Regions from separate parts of the Bacillus sp. GW823-FHT06A11 genome, predicted to be linked through region 1. Evidence: predicted binding sites of a transcription regulator. Region 1 holds the regulator's gene; each other region holds the start of a gene.
The links. Region 1 encodes Rex, which represses fermentation and respiration genes when NADH is low (regulators of the CRP and FNR family bind a similar motif). Its sites were predicted from a motif close to TTGTGAAATATTTCACAA; they were not measured.
Positions count from the first base shown of each region.

Region 2: hcp (hydroxylamine reductase) is a predicted target of Rex. The motif match lies at 2,915-2,932, and genes of this name have one in related genera.
Region 3: AC1Q8L_RS27560 (TIGR04053 family radical SAM/SPASM domain-containing protein) is a predicted target of Rex. The motif match lies at 3,075-3,092, and genes of this name have one in related genera.
Region 4: nirB (NADPH-nitrite reductase large subunit) is a predicted target of Rex. The motif match lies at 1,840-1,857, and genes of this name have one in related genera.

Region 1 covers NZ_JBXAHS010000015.1:4,953-10,234, reverse strand. Annotated here, with positions in the region: gene guaA (glutamine-hydrolyzing GMP synthase) at 1-410, opposite strand, end outside; purine riboswitch at 575-676, opposite strand; gene groL (chaperonin GroEL) at 817-2,451, opposite strand; gene groES (co-chaperone GroES) at 2,490-2,774, opposite strand; gene AC1Q8L_RS29585 (CPBP family intramembrane glutamic endopeptidase) at 3,166-3,915, shown strand; gene AC1Q8L_RS29580 (YdiK family protein) at 3,912-4,103, shown strand; gene AC1Q8L_RS29575 (redox-sensing transcriptional repressor Rex) at 4,133-4,762, opposite strand; gene AC1Q8L_RS29570 (ABC-F family ATP-binding cassette domain-containing protein) at 4,949-5,282, shown strand, end outside.
Region 2 covers NZ_JBXAHS010000003.1:920,353-925,634, forward strand. Annotated here, with positions in the region: gene AC1Q8L_RS18880 (condensation domain-containing protein) at 1-700, opposite strand, end outside; gene hcp (hydroxylamine reductase) at 1,565-2,851, opposite strand; gene bla2 (BcII family subclass B1 metallo-beta-lactamase) at 3,590-4,363, opposite strand; partial or broken gene AC1Q8L_RS18895 (GH25 family lysozyme) at 4,500-4,580, opposite strand; gene AC1Q8L_RS18900 (DUF3784 domain-containing protein) at 4,673-4,963, shown strand; gene AC1Q8L_RS18905 (hypothetical protein) at 4,992-5,273, opposite strand.
Region 3 covers NZ_JBXAHS010000009.1:164,825-170,106, reverse strand. Annotated here, with positions in the region: gene adhE (bifunctional acetaldehyde-CoA/alcohol dehydrogenase) at 1-2,590, shown strand, start outside; gene AC1Q8L_RS27565 (Spo0E family sporulation regulatory protein-aspartic acid phosphatase) at 2,770-2,931, shown strand; gene AC1Q8L_RS27560 (TIGR04053 family radical SAM/SPASM domain-containing protein) at 3,150-4,268, shown strand; gene nrdG (anaerobic ribonucleoside-triphosphate reductase activating protein) at 4,402-4,851, opposite strand; gene AC1Q8L_RS27550 (anaerobic ribonucleoside triphosphate reductase) at 4,848-5,282, opposite strand, start outside.
Region 4 covers NZ_JBXAHS010000001.1:422,521-427,802, forward strand. Annotated here, with positions in the region: gene AC1Q8L_RS01920 (excalibur calcium-binding domain-containing protein) at 83-814, shown strand; gene ric (iron-sulfur cluster repair di-iron protein) at 1,017-1,724, shown strand; gene nirB (NADPH-nitrite reductase large subunit) at 1,933-4,338, shown strand; gene nirD (nitrite reductase small subunit NirD) at 4,354-4,671, shown strand; gene AC1Q8L_RS01940 (uroporphyrin-III C-methyltransferase) at 4,730-5,282, shown strand, end outside.

The DNA of each region.
Region 1 (5,282 bases):
ACTAAGTCGCCATGGCTCATCCATACAACTTGCTCTTCTGGAAGGTTCGCATATAATTTTGATTCGTTCTCTACTTTAAGAACAGCTTTTCCGTACTCACGGTGGTTAGCACGCTCTACTTTACCACCGAAGTGTTGTGTCATAAGCTGCATACCGTAACAGATACCGAAGATCGGTAAACCTAGTTCGAAGATTTTTTCATCACAATGTAATGCACCTTCACCGTATACGCTATTTGGTCCACCAGAGAAAATAATCCCTTTTGGATTCATTGCTTTAATTTCTTCTGCAGTAATTGTATGTGGATGAAGTTCACTGTATACACCGAACTCACGAATTCGACGTGCTATTAACTGATTGTATTGACTTCCAAAATCTAAAACGATAATTGTATCGTGTTGCTTCTTCAAAATAATCACCCCAACGTTAGTTCTCGTATATAAATATTTTCACCAATTTGGCGAAAAGCATTACTAATATAATAAAAAAAGCCAGTCCTCCGCCTCTAGTCTCATAACAAAGAAAAGGCAGGGGTCTGGCTTTATAAAGAAAGATAGTCTCCGCTCTTTATAAATATAAGACACACTGCCTTCATAGTCAGGTTGTTTACGGTAACCCGGTAGAGACTCTCAAACCATATCATTGAGGATATATGAAGGATCGTTTTATATTATCTTCCTAGATTCTAACAATGAAGTATCTATATGGTCAAGAGAGAAAGCGACAAAATTCTACAGAAATTCATTTCCTTTTCTAAAAAACATAAAAAAACATCCATTTCTATATAGAAATGGATGTTTTTTAGGGCAAACGGAATTACATCATTCCGCCCATACCGCCCATGCCCATGCCGCCCATGTCAGGCATTGCTGGCGCATTTGGTTCTGGCTTGTCAGCTACTACAGCTTCAGTTGTTAAGAACATAGCTGCAACAGATGCTGCGTTTTGAAGTGCAGAACGAGTTACTTTAGCTGGATCTACGATACCAGACTCAAGCATGTTAACCCATTCGCCAGTAGCTGCGTTGAAACCAACGCCTACTTTTTCGCCTTTTAGACGCTCTACAACTACAGATCCTTCTAGACCAGCGTTGATTGCGATTTGACGAACTGGCTCTTCTAGTGCGCGAAGTACGATGTTGATACCTGTTGCTTCGTCACCTTCTGCTACGATAGAAGCTACTTTCGTGTATACGTTCATAAGTGAAGTACCACCACCTGCAACGATACCTTCTTCTACTGCTGCACGAGTTGAGTTAAGTGCATCTTCAATGCGAAGTTTGCGCTCTTTTAACTCAGTTTCAGTTGCTGCACCTACTTTAATTACCGCTACGCCACCTGCTAGTTTAGCAAGTCGCTCTTGTAATTTTTCACGATCGAATTCAGAAGTTGTTTCTTCTAATTGCGCACGAATTTGACCGATGCGAGCTGCGATTTGCTCTGTATTTCCAATACCTTCAACTACAGTTGTGTTTTCTTTTGTAACAACAACTTTACCAGCGCGTCCTAAAGATTCAACTGTAGCAGATTTTAAGTCACGACCTAATTCTTCAGTGATTACTTCGCCACCAGTTAAGATTGCGATATCTTCTAGCATTGCTTTACGACGGTCACCAAATCCAGGAGCTTTAACAGCTACTACATTGAATGTACCACGAAGTTTGTTCACTACTAATGTAGCTAAAGCTTCGCCTTCTACATCTTCAGCAATGATAAGAAGTGGTTTACCTTGTTGTACCACTTGCTCTAATACCGGTAAGATTTCTTGAATGTTAGAAATCTTTTTGTCAGTAATTAAGATATATGGGTTATCAAGAACTGCTTCCATTTTGTCAGAATCAGTAATCATGTAAGGAGATGCATATCCACGATCAAATTGCATACCTTCTACTACGTCTAATTCTGTCGTGAATCCTTTAGACTCTTCTAAAGTAATAACGCCATCGTTACCAACGCGCTCCATTGCTTCAGCGATTAATTGACCTACTTCTTCGTCAGCTGCAGAAATAGCAGCTACTTGTGCGATAGAAGATTTGCCTTCGATTGGTTTAGAAATCGTTTTTAATTCTTCAATTGCAGCAGTAACAGCTTTTTCGATACCTTTACGAAGACCCATTGGGTTAGCACCAGCTGTTACGTTTTTAAGACCTTCACGAATCATAGCTTGCGCTAATACAGTTGCAGTTGTTGTTCCGTCACCAGCTACGTCATTTGTTTTGCTAGCAACTTCTGCTACTAATTTCGCACCCATGTTTTCGAATGCATCTTCTAATTCGATTTCTTTTGCGATTGTTACACCATCATTTGTAATAAGTGGTGAACCAAATTTTTTCTCAAGTACAACGTTACGACCTTTTGGTCCAAGCGTAACTTTTACTGCGTTTGCAAGAGTGTCGACACCGCGAAGCATCGAACGACGTGCTTCTTCACTAAATTTAATATCTTTTGCCATAATAATTGACCCCCTTGGATTTTTTAAGATTTATATAATTAACCGATAACTGCTAAAATGTCACTTTCACGTAAAATCAAGTAGTCTGTACCTTCATATTTCACTTCAGTACCTGCATATTTTGAGAAGATGATAAGATCACCTGCTGCTACCTCTAAAGCAACACGCTCACCATTCTCAAGCACTCGACCAGTACCTACTGCAACAACTTTACCCTCTTGTGGTTTTTCTTTTGCAGTATCTGGTAATACGATACCACTTGCTGTTTTTTCTTCTGCTTGAACAAGCTCAATTACAACGCGATCACCTAATGGCTTTAGCATGAACAATAACCTCCTCATTTTGTTATGTAAATTTCTTTTATTAGCACTCAAGTCATCCGAGTGCTAACACACTTATAATAATAAATAATCTCAATTTCTTTTGCAAGTAAAAAAATCATAATTTTTTCGCAAATCACTATATAAACTTTCTATATAGAATACTGCCTTTACTATATGAATCGTTGTTTCCACTGCTCGTATGTTACAATATGAAAGGACACCCTAAGTTGTTTTCGCTACACACACAACTTTCTCCTGTCTTCTATTATAATTTCAAATAAGGATTTACGAAAAAAACATAATTCAAGTGAGGTTCATATCGTAGGTAGCATATTTACATGTTATCCTAACTTATCTCATACACTATAGTTAGAAAGGATGGTTAAACCATTTGAAGAAACAATACTGGTGGATTATCGTTACATACATTTTAATGCAGTTATCTGGCGTTGTTGGATTGCCACTTCTCCTAAAAACAGGACTCTATGATAATAGAGGATTTACCATTGAGGAAAAAGGACAAATCATAACGGGACACTGGGCAATTATTAGCTTCTTTGTTGCATTATGTATCGTACTTTGGTTACTTAGAACGGATATTCGTGACAGGCATTTAGATCCAAAGCGCTCTTCTGCTCCAGCTACTATTGGATGGATTTTCATCGGGTTCTTCTTGGCTTTCTTTTCACAAATAGTTGCTGGTATGATCGAGATGCAGCTGCTAGGAATTAAACAAGGTTCAGAAAATACAATGAAACTGATGGAGATTGCAAGAACCACACCTTGGTTCCTTATTGTTGTATCTATAATTGGACCTATCTTAGAAGAAATCGTATTTAGAAAAATTTTATTTGGTGCACTTTATAAGAAGTTTAACTTCTTTATCGCAGCTATCATTAGTTCGCTTGTATTCGCAGCAATTCATTTTGATTTTACTCATTTATTGGTATACACTGCTATGGGGCTCGTATTCGCCTTCTTATATGTGAAGACGAAGCGTATTATCGTTCCGATTGCAGCTCATGTTGCGATGAATACATTAGTCGCTATTGGGCAAATTTTTATGAGCAATGAGCAAATTCAAGAAATGATTAAAGAAGCTGAAAAAATGCAAGGCTTTATCGGAGGATTTTTTGTATGAGAAACTCACCATTGTTCATGGCTACACTATACTTCCTTCTTGGATGTATCTTTACACGCTTCGCCATTACGAACGTGACAGATACAATCTGGAATGTGTGGACAATACTATTTGCAGTTATGGCAACAATTGATTTTAATTTGGCACTTCGCCTTATATTAGTTAAATTCACAAAGAAGAAACAATAATAAAACGCAGAGGTCGCTTCCTCTGCGTTTTATTGTGGATAGTTTTTCAAAAAGTAAACTAATGTTTGTAACTCTACAGCTAAATCAATATGATGAATTCTAATATTCTCTGATACGTTTAATCGTGCTGGTGTGAAATTCAAAATACCATGCACGCTCGTTTCAGCTAATCTATCTGCTACAGCTTGTGCTACTGTAGCCGGTACTGTTAATATTGCCACTTGTATATCATTTGATAATCTCTCTTCTAATTCATCTAAATGGTATACAGGAATGCCCCCGATTTCTGTTCCAACTTTCTCTTCACTAACATCAAATGCCATTTCAATTTTTGTATTATTGTTTTTCGTGAAATTATAATGTAAGAAAGCGGTCCCTAAATTACCTACTCCAATAAGTGCTACACGCGTTATATCATCTTGATCAAGTGTTTCGCGGAAAAATGATAATAAATAATTTACGTTATATCCATATCCCTTTTTCCCTAACGCTCCAAAATACGAAAAATCTCTTCGTATTGTTGCGGAATCTACTTTTACCGCTTCACTCAATTCGGCCGATGAAACACGCTGCTTACCAGAAAGAGATAAGTTTTGGATAAATCGATAGTATAGAGGCAATCTTTTAGCAGTGGCTTGTGGAATCTTTTGCTGATCCATATGACCTCTCCTCTCTTCCTATCTTTATTCATATACTTTAATCAAATACAGAAGTTTAGCACTCATTAAATTCCTTGTATAATAAAGAGAAGAAGTATTCTCTCTTATTTTAAACTATACACTATTTTTAGTATGATTGAGAAATATAAACATGGCAAAGTTAAGAAATTATTTGAGGTGAAAACATTGATTTTATTACAAGTAAATGGACTTTCGAAATTATACGGTGCAGAAACAATTCTTGCAAACTTAAAATTGGAAGTACAAACAAAAGATCGTATCGCATTAGTTGGAAGGAATGGAGCTGGAAAATCTACATTATTAAAAATTATCGCTGGTGAGTTATCACATGATGGTGGCGAAATTATAAAACCGAAAGATGTCTCAATCGGGTATTTAGCTCAAAATACCGGCCTAGAAACGTCTTTAACAATTTGGGATGAAATGCTAACCGTCTTTACCCACTTACAGCAAATGGAGACAAAACTTCGAAGGCTTGAGCAAGAAATGGGCAAAGAAG
Region 2 (5,282 bases), on a different contig from region 1:
CTTTTGTCCATTGGGTTAAACGTAGAGTTTGCTCATGGCTCAATCGCCGTACGGACATTTGGGGAAATTTATTTTTGTTAGGTTGAGATGGAAAAGACCATAACGATGCCTGTTGTTCTTGGTTAGGACGATACGCACTTTTTATGTCCGATATTCCAGCGTATTTGAATACATGTGATTGATCTCGACAACTCTCATTTCCCTTATCAAATTCCTTTATAATTTGCTTCTTAGACCGTCCCAATGAAAGGTGAGTATATATCATTCCAAGCAATTTAATATATTCCTTGACTCCTGCACCATCTGAACATAGATGAGACAATTTCACAACTAACATATCTGTTGTAGTGCCCCGTAATAATTTCGTTTGAACCATAGGCCCCTGAATACGATCACCAGGTTCCTTAATAAAATCTATTGCCATTATTTCAAGTTCTTGATTATTTCCTTCTGCAAAAAAGCAAATAGATGAGTTAGTGTCAGATGAATGTTCCTCCCAGTAAGGAATATCATTTTCTACAAACCGGCTGTTCAAAACTGGTTGCAATTGCAACGTTATCCTTACTGATTCTTCAAGTATTTCCTTGGATATACCTACAGGAAAATAAAGAACTGCATTAATTTGTTGATCTGCAGAATAAAGACCTAATACATAATTCATTCGATCTTGTGGTGTTACTGAATACTTTCTTTTCTCCATAATTCCGTCCCCCTTTAGGACTTTTTGTATAACCCTATTTTCCATATGCTTATAATTTTTCTAGTCATTTTTCTTCAAGAGCTAATAACGCTTATTTTTCGAATTTTTAACGAAATCATCTTCTCCGTATTGGTTTCATTCTTTTTGCAGGTGATATATTCATTATTTTATTGTTATCAACACTGCCTAACCTCACAACAAAACCAAACAAGAATAAATTAAGTTTATATATACGTAAACATTTTATTATAACGTCTATAAATTATCAATATAGCAAATAAATCGTTTTTATGTCTGTCAATAAAAAATAATATATTCAAGGGCCACTTCATCATAAAAGATTGATGTGCATGTAAATGTACCCCTATCACTTTCAAAATAAGAATGAGAATTTTTTCAACAAAATAAGCTGCAGTTATTGATTTTACAGTAAGAAAAGCCCCTCCATTTTGAAGATGCGCAATCAAAATGAGTAGGGCTATTTCCAATTTAAATTTTATAAAAGAATGATTATCATAAATAATATTTTACTTTTTAGTCTACCTTATTATTTTCAATCCATTTTCCTAATAAATGAATGGATTTTATTCATATAATTTGAGGTGGTATCGTTGGTTTTTAAAAATAGAAAGCTTATTTTCAAATCAAATGAAAAAGAGGTAAAATTATAGATATTCATGTAGAAATTTCGTTTTGGGGATACTTAAAATCTTAAGGTGATGGGCATGTGGTGTTACACTTTAAAAGCTTTATAAAATTTATAGATATAGCGATTTTCTTTATTAATAATCATTTGTATGTACGTTTACTCACACACATACAAATGATTTATAAAGCTACAATTAAGTGAAAACATCTTTTCCGTTACGATAACATCATAGCCATGTCTTCTGCTGCATTTGTAATTAGTTTTAAACCAAATGTTTCTTGTAATACATCAAGCACGCCAGGTGAAATAAATTCAGGAGCCTTTGGACCGATGCGAATATCTTGAATCCCAAGACTAAATAGCCCGAGTAAAATGGCAACCGCTTTTTGTTCAAACCATGATAGCACAATACTTACTGGCAATTCATTCACTTCACATTGGAAAGCATCAGCTAAAGCAGCCGCTATTTTCACTGTAGAAATTGAATTATTGCACTGTCCTAAATCAATGTAACGCGGAATTTCCGTACCAGGTACAACACCGTAATCCACATCATTAAAGCGGAATTTTCCGCAAGAAGTTGTTAAAATAACCGTTTCTGGCGGAAGTGACGTTGCTAATTCACGATAATATTCTCCGCCTTTTCCCGGTGCATCACAACCGGCGATAACAAAGAAACGCTTTATTTTCCCCTCTTTTACTGCATCAATAATTTCTGGAGCTAATGATAATACTGTATTATGATGAAACCCTGTCACTAACTGTTCATCCGACTCCATATGTACTTCTGGAAGTTCTAGTGCTTTTTGAATTAATGGTGTAAAATCATCATTTTCAATTTTTTGTACACCTTCTAAACCTGCAATGTCATATGAAAAGAATCGATCAGAGTACGAGCCTTTAATTGGCATAACACAGTTCGTTGTAGCTAATATGGCACCAGTAAATTTTTCAAAAAGGCGTCTTTGATCATACCATGCCTTACCGATGTTTCCTTTTAAATGTTTATATTTTTTCAGCTGCGGGTATCCGTGTGCTGGTAGCATTTCAGAATGCGTATAAATATTAATGTCTTTTCCTTCTGTTTGCTTTAATAGTTCTTCTAGTGCAAATAAATTATGACCCGTAACTACAATTGCTTTACCTTCTACACGATTTTGTGTAATTTGTACAGGCTCTGGCACACCAAAATGATTCGTATGTGCCTCATCTAATAATTCCATCACCCGTAAAGCTGATTTCCCCACTTTCATAGCCATATCAATATGCTCTTGTTCGTTAAAGTTAGAATTTGTTAATGTCATATATAAAGCTTCTTGTGTTGTAGCATCTACAAATGCATCCGTATATCCTAGCTGAGCAGCATGTGTGCGATAAGCTGCAATTCCTTTTAGCCCAAACACAATCGTATCTTGTAAACTCGCAATCGTTTCATTCTTGCCGCACACACCCATTACTTTACATCCGCCTGCTGGCGTTTGTTCACATTGATAACAAAACATATCATCCCACCCTCTCCCAATCATTCATTACACCTTAAGCATAATACCCATTGAAAAAAAGTGATGTGATATCAATCACAATAATATATAAAGATTTGTGACAGTTCATATTGTTGACATAATATTTTTATTGACACTAAAAAATATGCATTAGTGTACACACATCTTTCGATACTTTTAAATAGCTAATTAATTTGGAGAAATATATACAACGAAAAAAATTTTTGAATCAAATGTACAAATAGTTGCAATTCATCACATATGAAATAGATATAAAAATACGCTCTTCTTTCTATCATTCAATAGAAAGAAGAGCGCATTTGTCATTTTAAGGAACTATCATTTTTTATTAAAGTCTTTATTGTAAACCTTTTTATTTACAATGCATTTACATTATCTTAACATTACTTACATTATTTATATGATATATTTATATAGAAGCTACTTAAGAAATTTCATATACATTTTATCTTTATGATCTCTTATCTAATCAATAAAAAGATCATGTTATATTTTTATAACAGGGGTGAATTACGATGACTGAAACTTTAAAAACACTTATAATGCTTGATGCTACTTACGTTGTTATTGCAATTATGACAGTACTAGTATTTGTATACTTGGAATTAAAATCTCAGTAATATATGCTGACGTAATCGACAGATTCAGCATTTAAATATAGTTAGAAGAAAGAGAGGAGAAAATTATTTCTCCTTTCTTTTGTATTTCTACAATTTCTTATTTTAATAAATCCAATGTATGTAAAAGTAATCCCTTGTCTCCTACTTCTCCATGACCAGGTACTACCGAATTTATATTTCCATATCGCTTCAGCACATTCTCAATCGATGTAGACCATTCATTTACATACGCATCCGCAACATTTCCTAAATCTTTAGCTTCCGCAGATTTTACTAAACAGCCTCCAGCTAAAATTTGATATTGTGGCAACCAAACAACAATATTATCTTCTGTATGTCCTTTCCCTGGATAGAACGTTTCTACTTTTGTATTGCCAAACTTCAAACTCGTAATTGTTTGTAAATCTCCAAGCGGCTCTTCATATCCACTGTTCTTTGCTAGTTCTGCGGTTAATGCTGTACTATGCGCTTTAATGCCTCTTTCTTTCAACGCTGTTATTCCGCCAATTCGATCAGCGTGCGCATGTGTAATAATGACATCTGTTACGCGCTTCTGAAATTTCTTTTCTACCATTTCTATTAGTTCCTTCGTTAATTTGTTATCCCAAGAAGAATCAACAAGTACTAGCCCTTTAGAAGTATTAAGAACTAGACCGTTCGAAGGAACTGCTTCTCCATTAAAATAACCTAACTCCGTATGAACCCATACATTCTTGTTTAACTGAGATATTGAAATGGTTCCCGTCTCATTTTTGATTACTATTTGCTCTACCTTTTGCGATGCTTGTGCAGAAGAAATCGTGCTAACAAATTGAGTTGTTCCTAGTAAACTTACACATAATCCTACTTTTAACAACGTATTCTTTTTCATGTTATCAACCCTTTCTTTCAAGCTAAATAGTAATTACCTATATTAGACAATTCATCTCAAATGCTTGTTCCATCTTCATTTGCATACTTTTATGTAATTAACAAAAAAGCGTACAAAATTTTGTACGCTTTAAAACTTAATCTTCCATTCCATAATTCTCAAACTCTTCCTCATTCCCATAAAATACATTCAAATCAATATACTTTTCTTTTCTATTTTTCTATTACACTTAAAACCAAAATTATATTTTGTTAAATTATAACATTCGGACTATAATTTATTTATAGCCCATTAACGGAGGTGTTTGCAATGACTCTCTTCGCTTCACCAACATTATTTATAGTAGCAATCATTTCATTTGCACTAGCTTATTTCATCGGAGTAAAGCAGTACACTTGGCTCTTATCAGGATTCAACGAACGCCGCGTGCCTGATAAAGTGAAACTATCAAAAATAGTAGGTCTTTATAATTTAATTGCTGGTGTCATTGCGACAATCGGTAGTGTCTTCACTACGCCTAATGTCACAATCGTTATTCCTATCACTCTAATTGGACACTTTATTATCGCCGCTTATGTAAATACACGCATGGTGCAGTGAAAAAGATCACCCAAATGGATGATCTTTTTTATAATTTATCAACATATTGCTTCGCTTCTAGTAAGGAAAAACCAAAAGCTTCTCTTACTCTCTTAACTGCTGTAACTTTTTTTCCTTCTTCTACAAGCTGGCGTAGTTCTTTATTAATTTCAGGTTCTCTTTCTACAATTCCCATTTCTTTCGTAATTAATTGTAATCTATCTTCAATTCTCTTTAAACGCGCATCATTTTTCTTTTCAATTGTAGCTAATTTTTCAGCGATATAAATGAAACCAAAGGCTAATATTAGTATAACCATCCAGAATTCCATGAATGTTCC
Region 3 (5,282 bases), on a different contig from region 1:
CGTAGTAATTAAAGATGAAAATGATGTACAAGAAGTTGTTAATACTTTAGTTGAAAATGGAAAAGAAGCACTAAAAGCAATGGAATCTTATACGCAAGAGCAAGTAGATCATATTGTTCATGAAATGGCACTATCTGGATTAGATCAACATATGCCATTAGCAAAAATGGCGGTAGAGGAAACTGGTCGAGGTGTGTATGAGGATAAATGTACAAAAAATATATTTGCGACTGAATATATTTGGCATAGCATAAAAAAAGATAAGACTGTAGGAATTATTCATGAAGATCCACATGAAGAAGTCATTGAAATTGCCGAACCAGTAGGTGTAGTTGCTGGTGTGACACCAGTAACGAATCCTACTTCAACAACTATGTTTAAAGCAATTATTGCAATGAAAACAAGAAATCCAATTATTTTTGCTTTTCATCCATCTGCTCAGCGATGCTCTGTTGCAGCGGCTAAAATTTTAAGAGCTGCTGCAATTAAGGCAGGGGCACCGAAAAATTGCATTCAATGGATCGAAAAACCTTCTGTTGAGGCAACAAAAAGATTAATGAACCATGAGGGGGTTGCACTTGTTCTTGCAACCGGAGGTGCTGGAATGGTGAAATCAGCATACTCTACAGGGAAACCGGCCTTAGGAGTAGGACCTGGGAATGTACCTTGTTATTTAGAGAAATCAGCACATGTAAAACGAGCTGTAAATGATTTAATTTTATCAAAAACATTTGATAATGGTATGATTTGTGCTTCTGAACAAGCAATCATTGTAGATAAGGAAATCTATAATAGTGTAAAAACAGAAATGCAAGACAACAATTGTTATTTTGTTACAGAAGAAGAGAGAATAAAATTAGAGAAGCTTGTTATTAATGAAAATACATGTGCAGTAAATAGTGATATTGTTGGGAAATCAGCACATTATATTGCTTCATTAGTAGGCATTAAGGTACCAGAAGATACAAAAATACTTGTAGCTGAAATTAAGGGAGTGGGTGCAGAATATCCACTATCACGTGAAAAATTGAGCCCAGTATTAGCTTGTATCAAAGCAAATTCACGAGAAGAAGGATTTAAATACTGTGAAGAAATGTTAAATTTGGGTGGCTTAGGGCATTCAGCAGTTATTCATTCTACAAATAAAGAAGTACAAAAACAATTTGGTTTAAGAATGAAAGCTTGTCGTCTTATTGTAAATTCACCGTCAGCACAAGGTGGGATTGGTGATATATATAACGCATTTATTCCATCTTTAACATTAGGTTGTGGATCATATGGTAAGAATTCTGTTTCCCAAAACGTAACAGCTACACATTTAATAAATGTAAAGCGTTTGGCAAATAGAAAAAATAATATGCAATGGTTCAAATTACCACCTAAGGTTTTTTTTGAAAAACATGCGACACAATATTTAGCTAAGATGCCAAACATTTCACGAGCATTCATTGTAACGGATCCAGGAATGGTAGACCTGGGATATGTGGACACAGTTACACATTACTTACAACAGCATTTAAATGATGTAAAAGTAGGTGTTTTCTCAGAGGTAGAACCAGATCCATCAGATGAAACAGTATTCAAGGGTGCTGAGATGATGAGAAGCTTCAAACCTGATGTAATTATTGCATTGGGCGGAGGTTCAGCAATGGATGCAGCAAAAGGAATGTGGCTATTTTATGAATATCCAGAAACAACATTCTTTGGAATCAAACAAAAGTTTTTAGATATTAGAAAACGTACATGTAAGTTTCCAACATTAGGGCAAAAAGCACAATTTGTTGCGATTCCAACAACATCAGGAACAGGGTCAGAAGTGACACCATTCGCGGTTATTACAGATAAAAAAAATAATATAAAATATCCACTTGCTGATTATGAATTAACACCAGATGTAGCGATTATTGATCCACAGTTTGTAATGACAGTGCCACCTCATGTAACAGCAGACACTGGAATGGATGTGTTAACACATGCAATTGAAGCATACGTGTCTATTATGGCAAATGACTATACAGATGGATTGGCCTTAAAAGCCATTGATCTAGTATTTAAATATTTACCGCGAGCATATAAAAATGGAAATGATGAAGAAGCACGTGAGAAAATGCATAATGCTTCTGCAATTGCAGGTATGGCTTTTGCAAATGCATTTCTTGGTATTAATCATAGTTTGGCGCATAAGCTTGGACCAGAATTTCACATTCCACATGGACGCGCTAACGCAATCTTAATGCCGCATGTAATTCGCTATAATGCTATTAAGCCGAGAAAACATGCATTGTTCCCAAAATATGAGCATTTTGTGGCAGATGAACGTTATGCATATATTGCAAGAACATTGGGGTTGCCAGCAAGTACAGTAGAAGAAGGGGTAGAATCTTTGGTACAAGCAATTATCAGCCTTGGAAAAGAATTGAATATTAATATGAGTATTGCAGGACAAGGAGTAAAACAAGAAGCATTTGAAAATGTTGTGGATGTCTTATCGGAAAGAGCATTTGAAGATCAATGTACACCAGCAAATCCGAAACTCCCATTGATTTCAGAATTAAAAGAAGTCTATAAACAAGCATATAAAGGTGTGTAATAAGTTAAGTAGGTATAACTTTTTAAGTTCATAGATTTTGTATTTGATATTTGTAAATATATTGTATATGGGTGTTAAGGGGAAATATATATTATAAACAGCATTGTTTTAAATAGAACATCTAACAAAAATGCTGCCTAGATGACCTGTATGTAGGTAAGATGGGAGTGTACAAAGCTATGTCTAATTATAAGAAGTTAAATCAAGTAATTGAAAAAAAAGAGGAATTAATATCGCTTGTTAAGCAGTATGGATTCACTCATGAAAAGGTAATTTGTTATAGTAGAGAATTAGATTTATTACTAGATGATTTGATGAAATCTAATAGAAATAATAAGTAAATCGAATTTATATAAAAAAGAAATAAAATATAAATATTTAAGATATTTTTAAAATAAAAAGCACTCTCCTATAAATAGGAGAGTGCTTTTTTATCTTAATTTCATCTATTTTAGGAGGGATTTTTTAAATGCTAAAAACTTATGCGTGATAAATCTCACAACATAAATGCACATATAATTTTACAATATAGTATGTAAGTTGATGGGAGGCTTTCTTTTTGATAAATCGTGATTATAATAAAAACCCATTTATTGTAATATGGGAGTTAACAAGAGCATGCGAATTAAAATGTCTACATTGTCGTGCTGAAGCTCAGCATTATCGCGATCCTTTTGAGTTAACATTAGAAGAAGGAAAAAAACTAATTGATGATATATATGAAATGGATAATCCGATGCTGGTTTTTACTGGTGGGGATCCATTAATGCGTTCGGATATATATGATATTGCTGAATACGCGGTGAAGAAAGGTATTCGGGTTTCCATTACCCCCAGTGCTACTCCAAAGGTTACTAAAGAAGCGATTAAAAAAGCAAAAGATGTTGGGATTGCTAGATGGGCATTTAGTATAGATGGACCAACAGCTGAAGTACACGATCATTTTAGAGGAACAGAGGGGTCATTTAAATTAACAATGGATGCAATTCATCATTTAAATGAATTAAAAATCCCTATTCAAATTAATACAGTTGTTTCTAATTATAATTTGAGTGTACTTAAAGATATGGCAAATTTAGTAGAAGCATTAGATTGTGTGTTGTGGAGTGTATTTTTCTTAGTCCCAACAGGACGTGGTAAAGAGAAAGATATGATTTCACCAATTCAACATGAAAGAGTGTTCCGCTGGCTATATCAGCTTAGTAAAACTGTTTCTTTTGATATAAAAACCACAGCTGCTCAGCACTATAGACGCGTTGTTCTTCAAGAAAAAATGAAGGGAATTAAAAAGATAGATCAAATTATTCAATATAGAGATGTATTGATGGAAGGGATGACGGACGGAGTTAATGAATTTGGACGCGCTCCAAAAGGAGTAAATGATGGAAATGGAGTTGTATTTATTTCTCATATTGGAGATGTATACCCAAGTGGGCTATTGCCAATTAAAACGGGGAATATTAAATCAACACCGATAGCTGAAATTTATCGAAACTCTCCTGTTTTTCAAAGTCTTCGTAATCCAGACAATTATAAAGGAAAATGCGGTGTTTGTGAGTTTCGATATGTTTGTGGGGGATCTCGTTCTAGGGCATTTGCGATGACGGGGGATTACATGGAAAGCGAACCTTTTTGTATATATGTTCCAAAAGCATTGCGGAAAAAGTGTAAGAATTGAGCATGTCTCTTTTTTTAACCTGTATTATAAATTTTTTTATTGTATATTTCCAGTACTTATGAGCAGACACTTTCCGCTCATAAATACTGGGTTAGTGATGACTAATAATTGAAAAAAAGCAAGGGAATTATACTTATTTTAGGCGTATAATACGTTGATTTGAGCTTCCGCGAAATGGAAGAGTCAAATCTCTTTTTTTGATTTCAAATCTTCCATCAACTAAAACATCTCCATAATGTAACAGCTCAATCATATCTTTGTTTTGTGAGTTTTGTATCTCTTCTAGTGTATAGCCAGTGTAAATCCAAAGATTTTTGTTTAAACTTTTTACAGCCTTTGCAACTTCTTTGACCTCGATAGCTTGAAAAAATGGGTCACCACCTGAAAATGTTACATCAGTTAGAGGATTTGTGGAAATTTCTTTTATAATTTCTTTCACACTCATCTCGGTACCATTATAAAGATTCCATGATTTGGGGTTATGGCAACCTAAACAATGATGCGGACAACCGGCAAAAAACACAACTGTCCGTAATCCTTCACCATCTACTACACTATCATGAATAATATTCATTACCTTCATTTATGTTTCACACGATCTGCTTCTTCACTACGCTTTGCATTGTTCCATTTTGACATGTCCCCTACAAGATATCCAGTAATACGGCGAATTCTTTCAATATGATGATCTTCTATATTTCCACAGCTAGGGCACTCATTTTCAATCACTCCATTATAGTCACAACATTTACAACGATCCACTGGGTGATTAATTGAACCATATCCTACTTCATACTGTGCCATTGCTTGAACAATCTGTTTTAAAGCCATTTGATTATGCGCTGCCGCCCCATCTAGTTCAATATACGTAATATGACCACCGTTACAAAGAGCATGAAACGGTCCTTCTAAACGTATTTTATTAATTGCTTGAATAGGATAATAAACTGGAATATGAAATGAATTTGTATAGTAATCATGATCGGTTACACCTGTAATAGTTCCAAACTCAGC
Region 4 (5,282 bases), on a different contig from region 1:
TTCTAAATTTATATAAAACGTGTAATATCCAATAAGTTCCTATATAATCAATAAGAAAAATCTTACAAATGCAGGTATGAAAATGGCGATTTTGAGTAATATTGGTGCAGCTTTATTTTCTATTGCTTTTATTCTTTTAATCTTATGTATCATTTCATTCTTTAAGAAAAATGGAAAAGCAAAACAATATGGATGTCCTACCGTTATTCTTTTTATGATTTCTATTATATTAATAACGACCGGTACAACAAAATCGGAACACCCCGTCGTCGAGTTTTTTTCTACTTTAAGTTTCATTCTATTTATATTCTTCCTTGTTATAGCAATCTTATCTGTAATTAAGAAAACAGGTGTAGCGAAAAAACAATTTATTATTACAGCCGTATTATTTGTCATTTTTGTTGCGCTATTAGTTATTTCAGCTCCTTCTTCTGAAAAAACGACAGCAACTAGTACAAAAGTTGCCTCTAACAATGAAGAACAAAAAAATAGCGAACAGAAAAAAGAGCTAGAAAAGAAAGAGGCGGACGAAAAAACTCAAAAGCAAGAAGAACAAAAACGACAAGCTGATGAACAAGCTCGTAAACAACACGAAGAACAAAAACGTCAGGCTGACGAACAGGCTCGTAAACAACAAGAAGAGCAAAAAGCACAGCAAACTCAAACACAACCCGCTTCAGGAAATACTAGTAGTGCATACTACAAAAATTGTGCTGCAGTTAGAGCGGCTGGGAAAGCCCCTTTACATAAAGGACAACCAGGTTATGACTCACATCTTGATCGTGATGGCGATGGAGTTGCATGCGAAAAATAGTAATAAAAAAGAAGCTTCTAGTAAGCTTCTTTTTTATTATCAGAAACTATTACGACAAATTCCCCTCCCACTTCCTTTTATAAAATTCATTTTATTATCCTTAAAACTGACACATAATAAGTGATTTCAATCACCACATTGATTTTCATTTATCGCTATTCTTAATTTAGTTATTACATTCAAACTTTATGGAGGCGTTCATATGAAACATGCATTTACTGAAACTTCTATTGTCGGTGAGATCGTTACACAATTCCCGAAAGCTAGTGATCTTTTTAAATCATATAGAATAGACTTTTGTTGTGGTGGTAATAAACCACTTATTGATGCAATTCATGAAAGAAATTTATCAGCAACAGAAGTACTTACAGAATTAAATACACTTTATAATAATACGAAACGATTAAATGAATCTGAAATTGATTGGAAAAATGCTTCTTATCGTGAATTGATTGATTATGTTATAAATAAGCATCATCGCTATTTAAATGAAGAATTACCACAGTTAAGTCCGTATGTGACGAAAGTATTACGCGTCCACGGAGCAAGTCAGCCTCACTTAGCTCAAATTCATAAGCTATTTCACGAATTAAAGATGGAATTAGAACAACATTTAATTAAAGAAGAAACAGAAGATTTTCCATTAATTTTAGAATTTGAACAAAATCCAATTGAAGAAAACTATGTGAATTTACGTAAAGTAGTAGATAAGTTGGAAAATGAACATAACCACGCAGGCAACATTATTAAAGAGCTTCGTAAAGTTACAAATGACTTTACTCCTCCAGAAGGAGCTTGCGGCACTTATCGACTTGTTTACCAACGCCTTGAAGCACTAGAGTCTGATTTATTTGAGCATATTCATTTAGAAAATAACATTTTATTTCCACGTGCAATTACGAGAGTATAAATCAAGTGCAGGACATGAGTATACATACTTATGTCCTGTTTTTTCATTTGGTAAAGAATATACACATCCCTCTCGAATAAATCCGAATTTTAACAATTTGTGAATCATTATAAAAATGTGATAAATATCACATCTCCCCTTTTTTGGATTTTCTATAATAGAAATATAATCCTTTGTTCAACATTTCACAGAAAAAGGGGAAACGAAAATGAAAAAACGTTTAGTTATGATCGGAAATGGTATGGCTGGAATACGCTGTATGGAAGAAATATTAAAACATAATAGTGATTCATATGAGATTACTATTTTGGGAGATGAACCGCATCCAAACTACAATCGCATTATGCTCTCTCACGTTTTACAAGGCAAAACAAATATGCAAGATATCATTATGAATGAATACAGTTGGTATGAAGAAAACGAAATAACTTTATATACAAACGAAAGAGTTCAAATTATTAACCGAGAAGCAAAAATCATTATCACAGAAAAAAATCGTACTCTTACATATGACAAACTCATTATCGCAACAGGTTCTAGTGCTTTTATTTTACCTGTTGAAGGTTCTACTCTTCCTGGTGTAACAGGATTTCGAACAATTGAAGATACACAATTTATGATAGACACCGCTAAAGAAAAGAAAAAGGCCGTTGTTATTGGTGGTGGGTTACTTGGTTTAGAAGCCGCAAGAGGTCTTATTGACTTAGGGATGGACGTACATGTTGTTCATTTAATGCCAAACTTAATGGAGCAGCAACTAGATACGAAAGCAGCTTCTCTATTACGCGAAGATTTGGAAGCGCAAGGCATGAAATTTCTAATGGAAAAGAAAACTGTAAAAATTCTTGGTACAGACCATGTTGAGGGCATTCAATTTGAAGATGGTGAAGTTGTAGATTGTGATTTAGTCGTAATGGCTGTCGGAATACGCCCAAATACGCAAATAGCAAAAGATGCTGGTTTAATTGTAAATCGCGGTATTGTAGTCAATGACTATATGCTAACAAATGATGAGTCCATTTATGCAGTTGGAGAATGTGCAGAGCATGACGGTATCGCATATGGACTTGTTGCTCCTCTTTATGAACAAGGTGCGATATTAGCAAAACATATAACAAATTTACAAACTGATGGATATTCGGGCAGTATCGTCGGTACGCAATTAAAAGTTGCAGGTTGTGATTTATTCTCTGCTGGTCAAATTTATGAAGATGCTCAAACGAAAGCAATATCAATCTTTGATGAATGTAAACGTTCCTATAAAAAAGTATTAATTCGTGACAATAAAGTCATCGGTATCGTTTTATATGGTGACACAGCTGACGGAACACGCCTCTTTAGCATGTTAAAGAAAGAAGAAGATATACAAGAATATACAGCCGCTTCTCTTCTTCACAAAGCTGGTGAAGAAAGTGAACTTAACGTTGCTACTATGAGTGCTGATGACACGATTTGCGGATGTAATGGTGTTACGAAAGGTACAATCGTTCACGCCATTTTAGAACAAGAGTTAACGACTTTTGAAGAAGTTAAAGGCTGTACGAAAGCCGCAGGGTCTTGTGGTAAATGTCGTCCGCTTGTGGAACAAGTTTTATCTCATACACTTGGAGATGCTTTTGATGCCTCAGCGCAATCTGCCGGTATGTGTGGATGTACACCTTTATCCCGTGATGAAGTCGTAGCGGCCATTCACGAGAAAGGCTTAAAATCTCCAAAAGAAGTACGAAATGTTCTTGGTTTTGCACATGAAGACGGCTGTTCGAAATGCCGCCCTGCTTTAAACTACTATTTACGTATGGCGATTCCAGAAGAATATGAAGATGATAAATCGTCCCGTTTCGTTAATGAAAGAATGAATGGTAACATCCAGCACGATGGTACATTCTCTGTTATTCCACGTATGTACGGAGGCGTTACAACAGCAGACGATTTAATGAAAATTGCTGAAGTTGCGAAGAAGTATGATGTTCCACTTGTGAAAATTACCGGTGCAAGCCGAATTGGCTTATACGGTGTCAAGAAACAAGATTTACCTAACGTATGGGCTGACTTAAATATGACTTCTGGATATGCGTATTCAAAATCTCTTCGTAATGTAAAATCATGTGTTGGCTCTCGTTTTTGCCGTTTCGGTACGAAAGATTCATTAGGACTTGGTATGTTGCTTGAACAATCATTAGAAATGGTAGATACACCTCATAAAATGAAAATGGGTGTAACTGGTTGTCCGCGTAACTGTGCGGAAGTACTGACGAAAGATTTTGGCGTTGTTTGTGTCGAAAATGGATATCAACTTTGTATTGGCGGAAATGGTGGCACAGAAGTACGTGAAGCTGATTTTGTAATGATTGTCCCTACTGAAGATGATGTCCTTCGCATCGCTACAGCTTACATGCAATATTATCGTGAAACTGGTATTTACGGAGAGCGTACTGCCTACTGGACAGAACGTTTAGGCTTCGATCACATAAAAGAACTACTGCAAGATGCAAATATGGTTACTACGTTAAATGAACGTTTCCAAAAAGCTCGTGGCACATATAAAGAAGCATGGGGACAAGCACTAGAAACGAAATCATTAAAAGCGATGTATGAAGTAGAAACTGTGAAATAAGGAGCTGTGACCTATATGATACAAACGAAAGAAAAAATAAAAGTTATGCGTGCAGAAGACCTTCCTATTCAAATCGGTAAAGAGGTGCAAATGAAAGGTATGTCTTTCGCCCTATTCCGCCTTTCAAATGGCGATATTCGAGCTGTAGAAAATCGTTGTCCTCATAAAAACGGGCCATTAGCGGAAGGTATTGTATCTGGAGAATTCGTCTTTTGTCCACTACATGATTGGAAAATTTCACTACTAACAGGTGAAGTTCAAAAACCTGATGACGGTTGTATTCAAACGTATGAAGTAGAAGTTATTGACGGAGATATTTATATATACATGTAATTTACAAAAGGAAGCCTCCCCTGGCTTCCTTTTAAATAAAAATAGACGAGGTGCGAATATGAACGGATATGTATATTTAGTTGGTGCAGGACCAGGTGATGAAGGGCTTATTACAAAAAAAGCGATAGAGTGCTTAAATCGTGCAGATATCGTCTTATATGACCGCTTATTAAACCCTTCCTTTCTTAATTATACAAAAGAAACATGTGAACTTATTTATTGCGGAAAAATGCCAAAGAATCATACTATGCGTCAAGAAATGATTAACTCACACCTCCTTCAATTTGCGAAAGAAGGAAAAATCGTAGTCCGCTTAAAAGGCGGAGATCCATCTATTTTTGGCCGTGTTGGTGAAGAAGCAGAAACTTTAGCATCAGCAAATATTCCATATGAAATTGTACCAGGTATTACATCTAGCATCGCCGCTAGTATCTATGCAGGTATTCCCCTCACCCACCGTGACTACAGTAATAGTGTCACTTTATTAACCGGACATGCAAAAGGTCCTTTAAGCGATCATGGAAAATATAATTCATCTTACAATAGCGACACGATTGCCTACTACATGGGTATAAAAAACTTACCTACAATTTGTGAAAACTTACTACAAG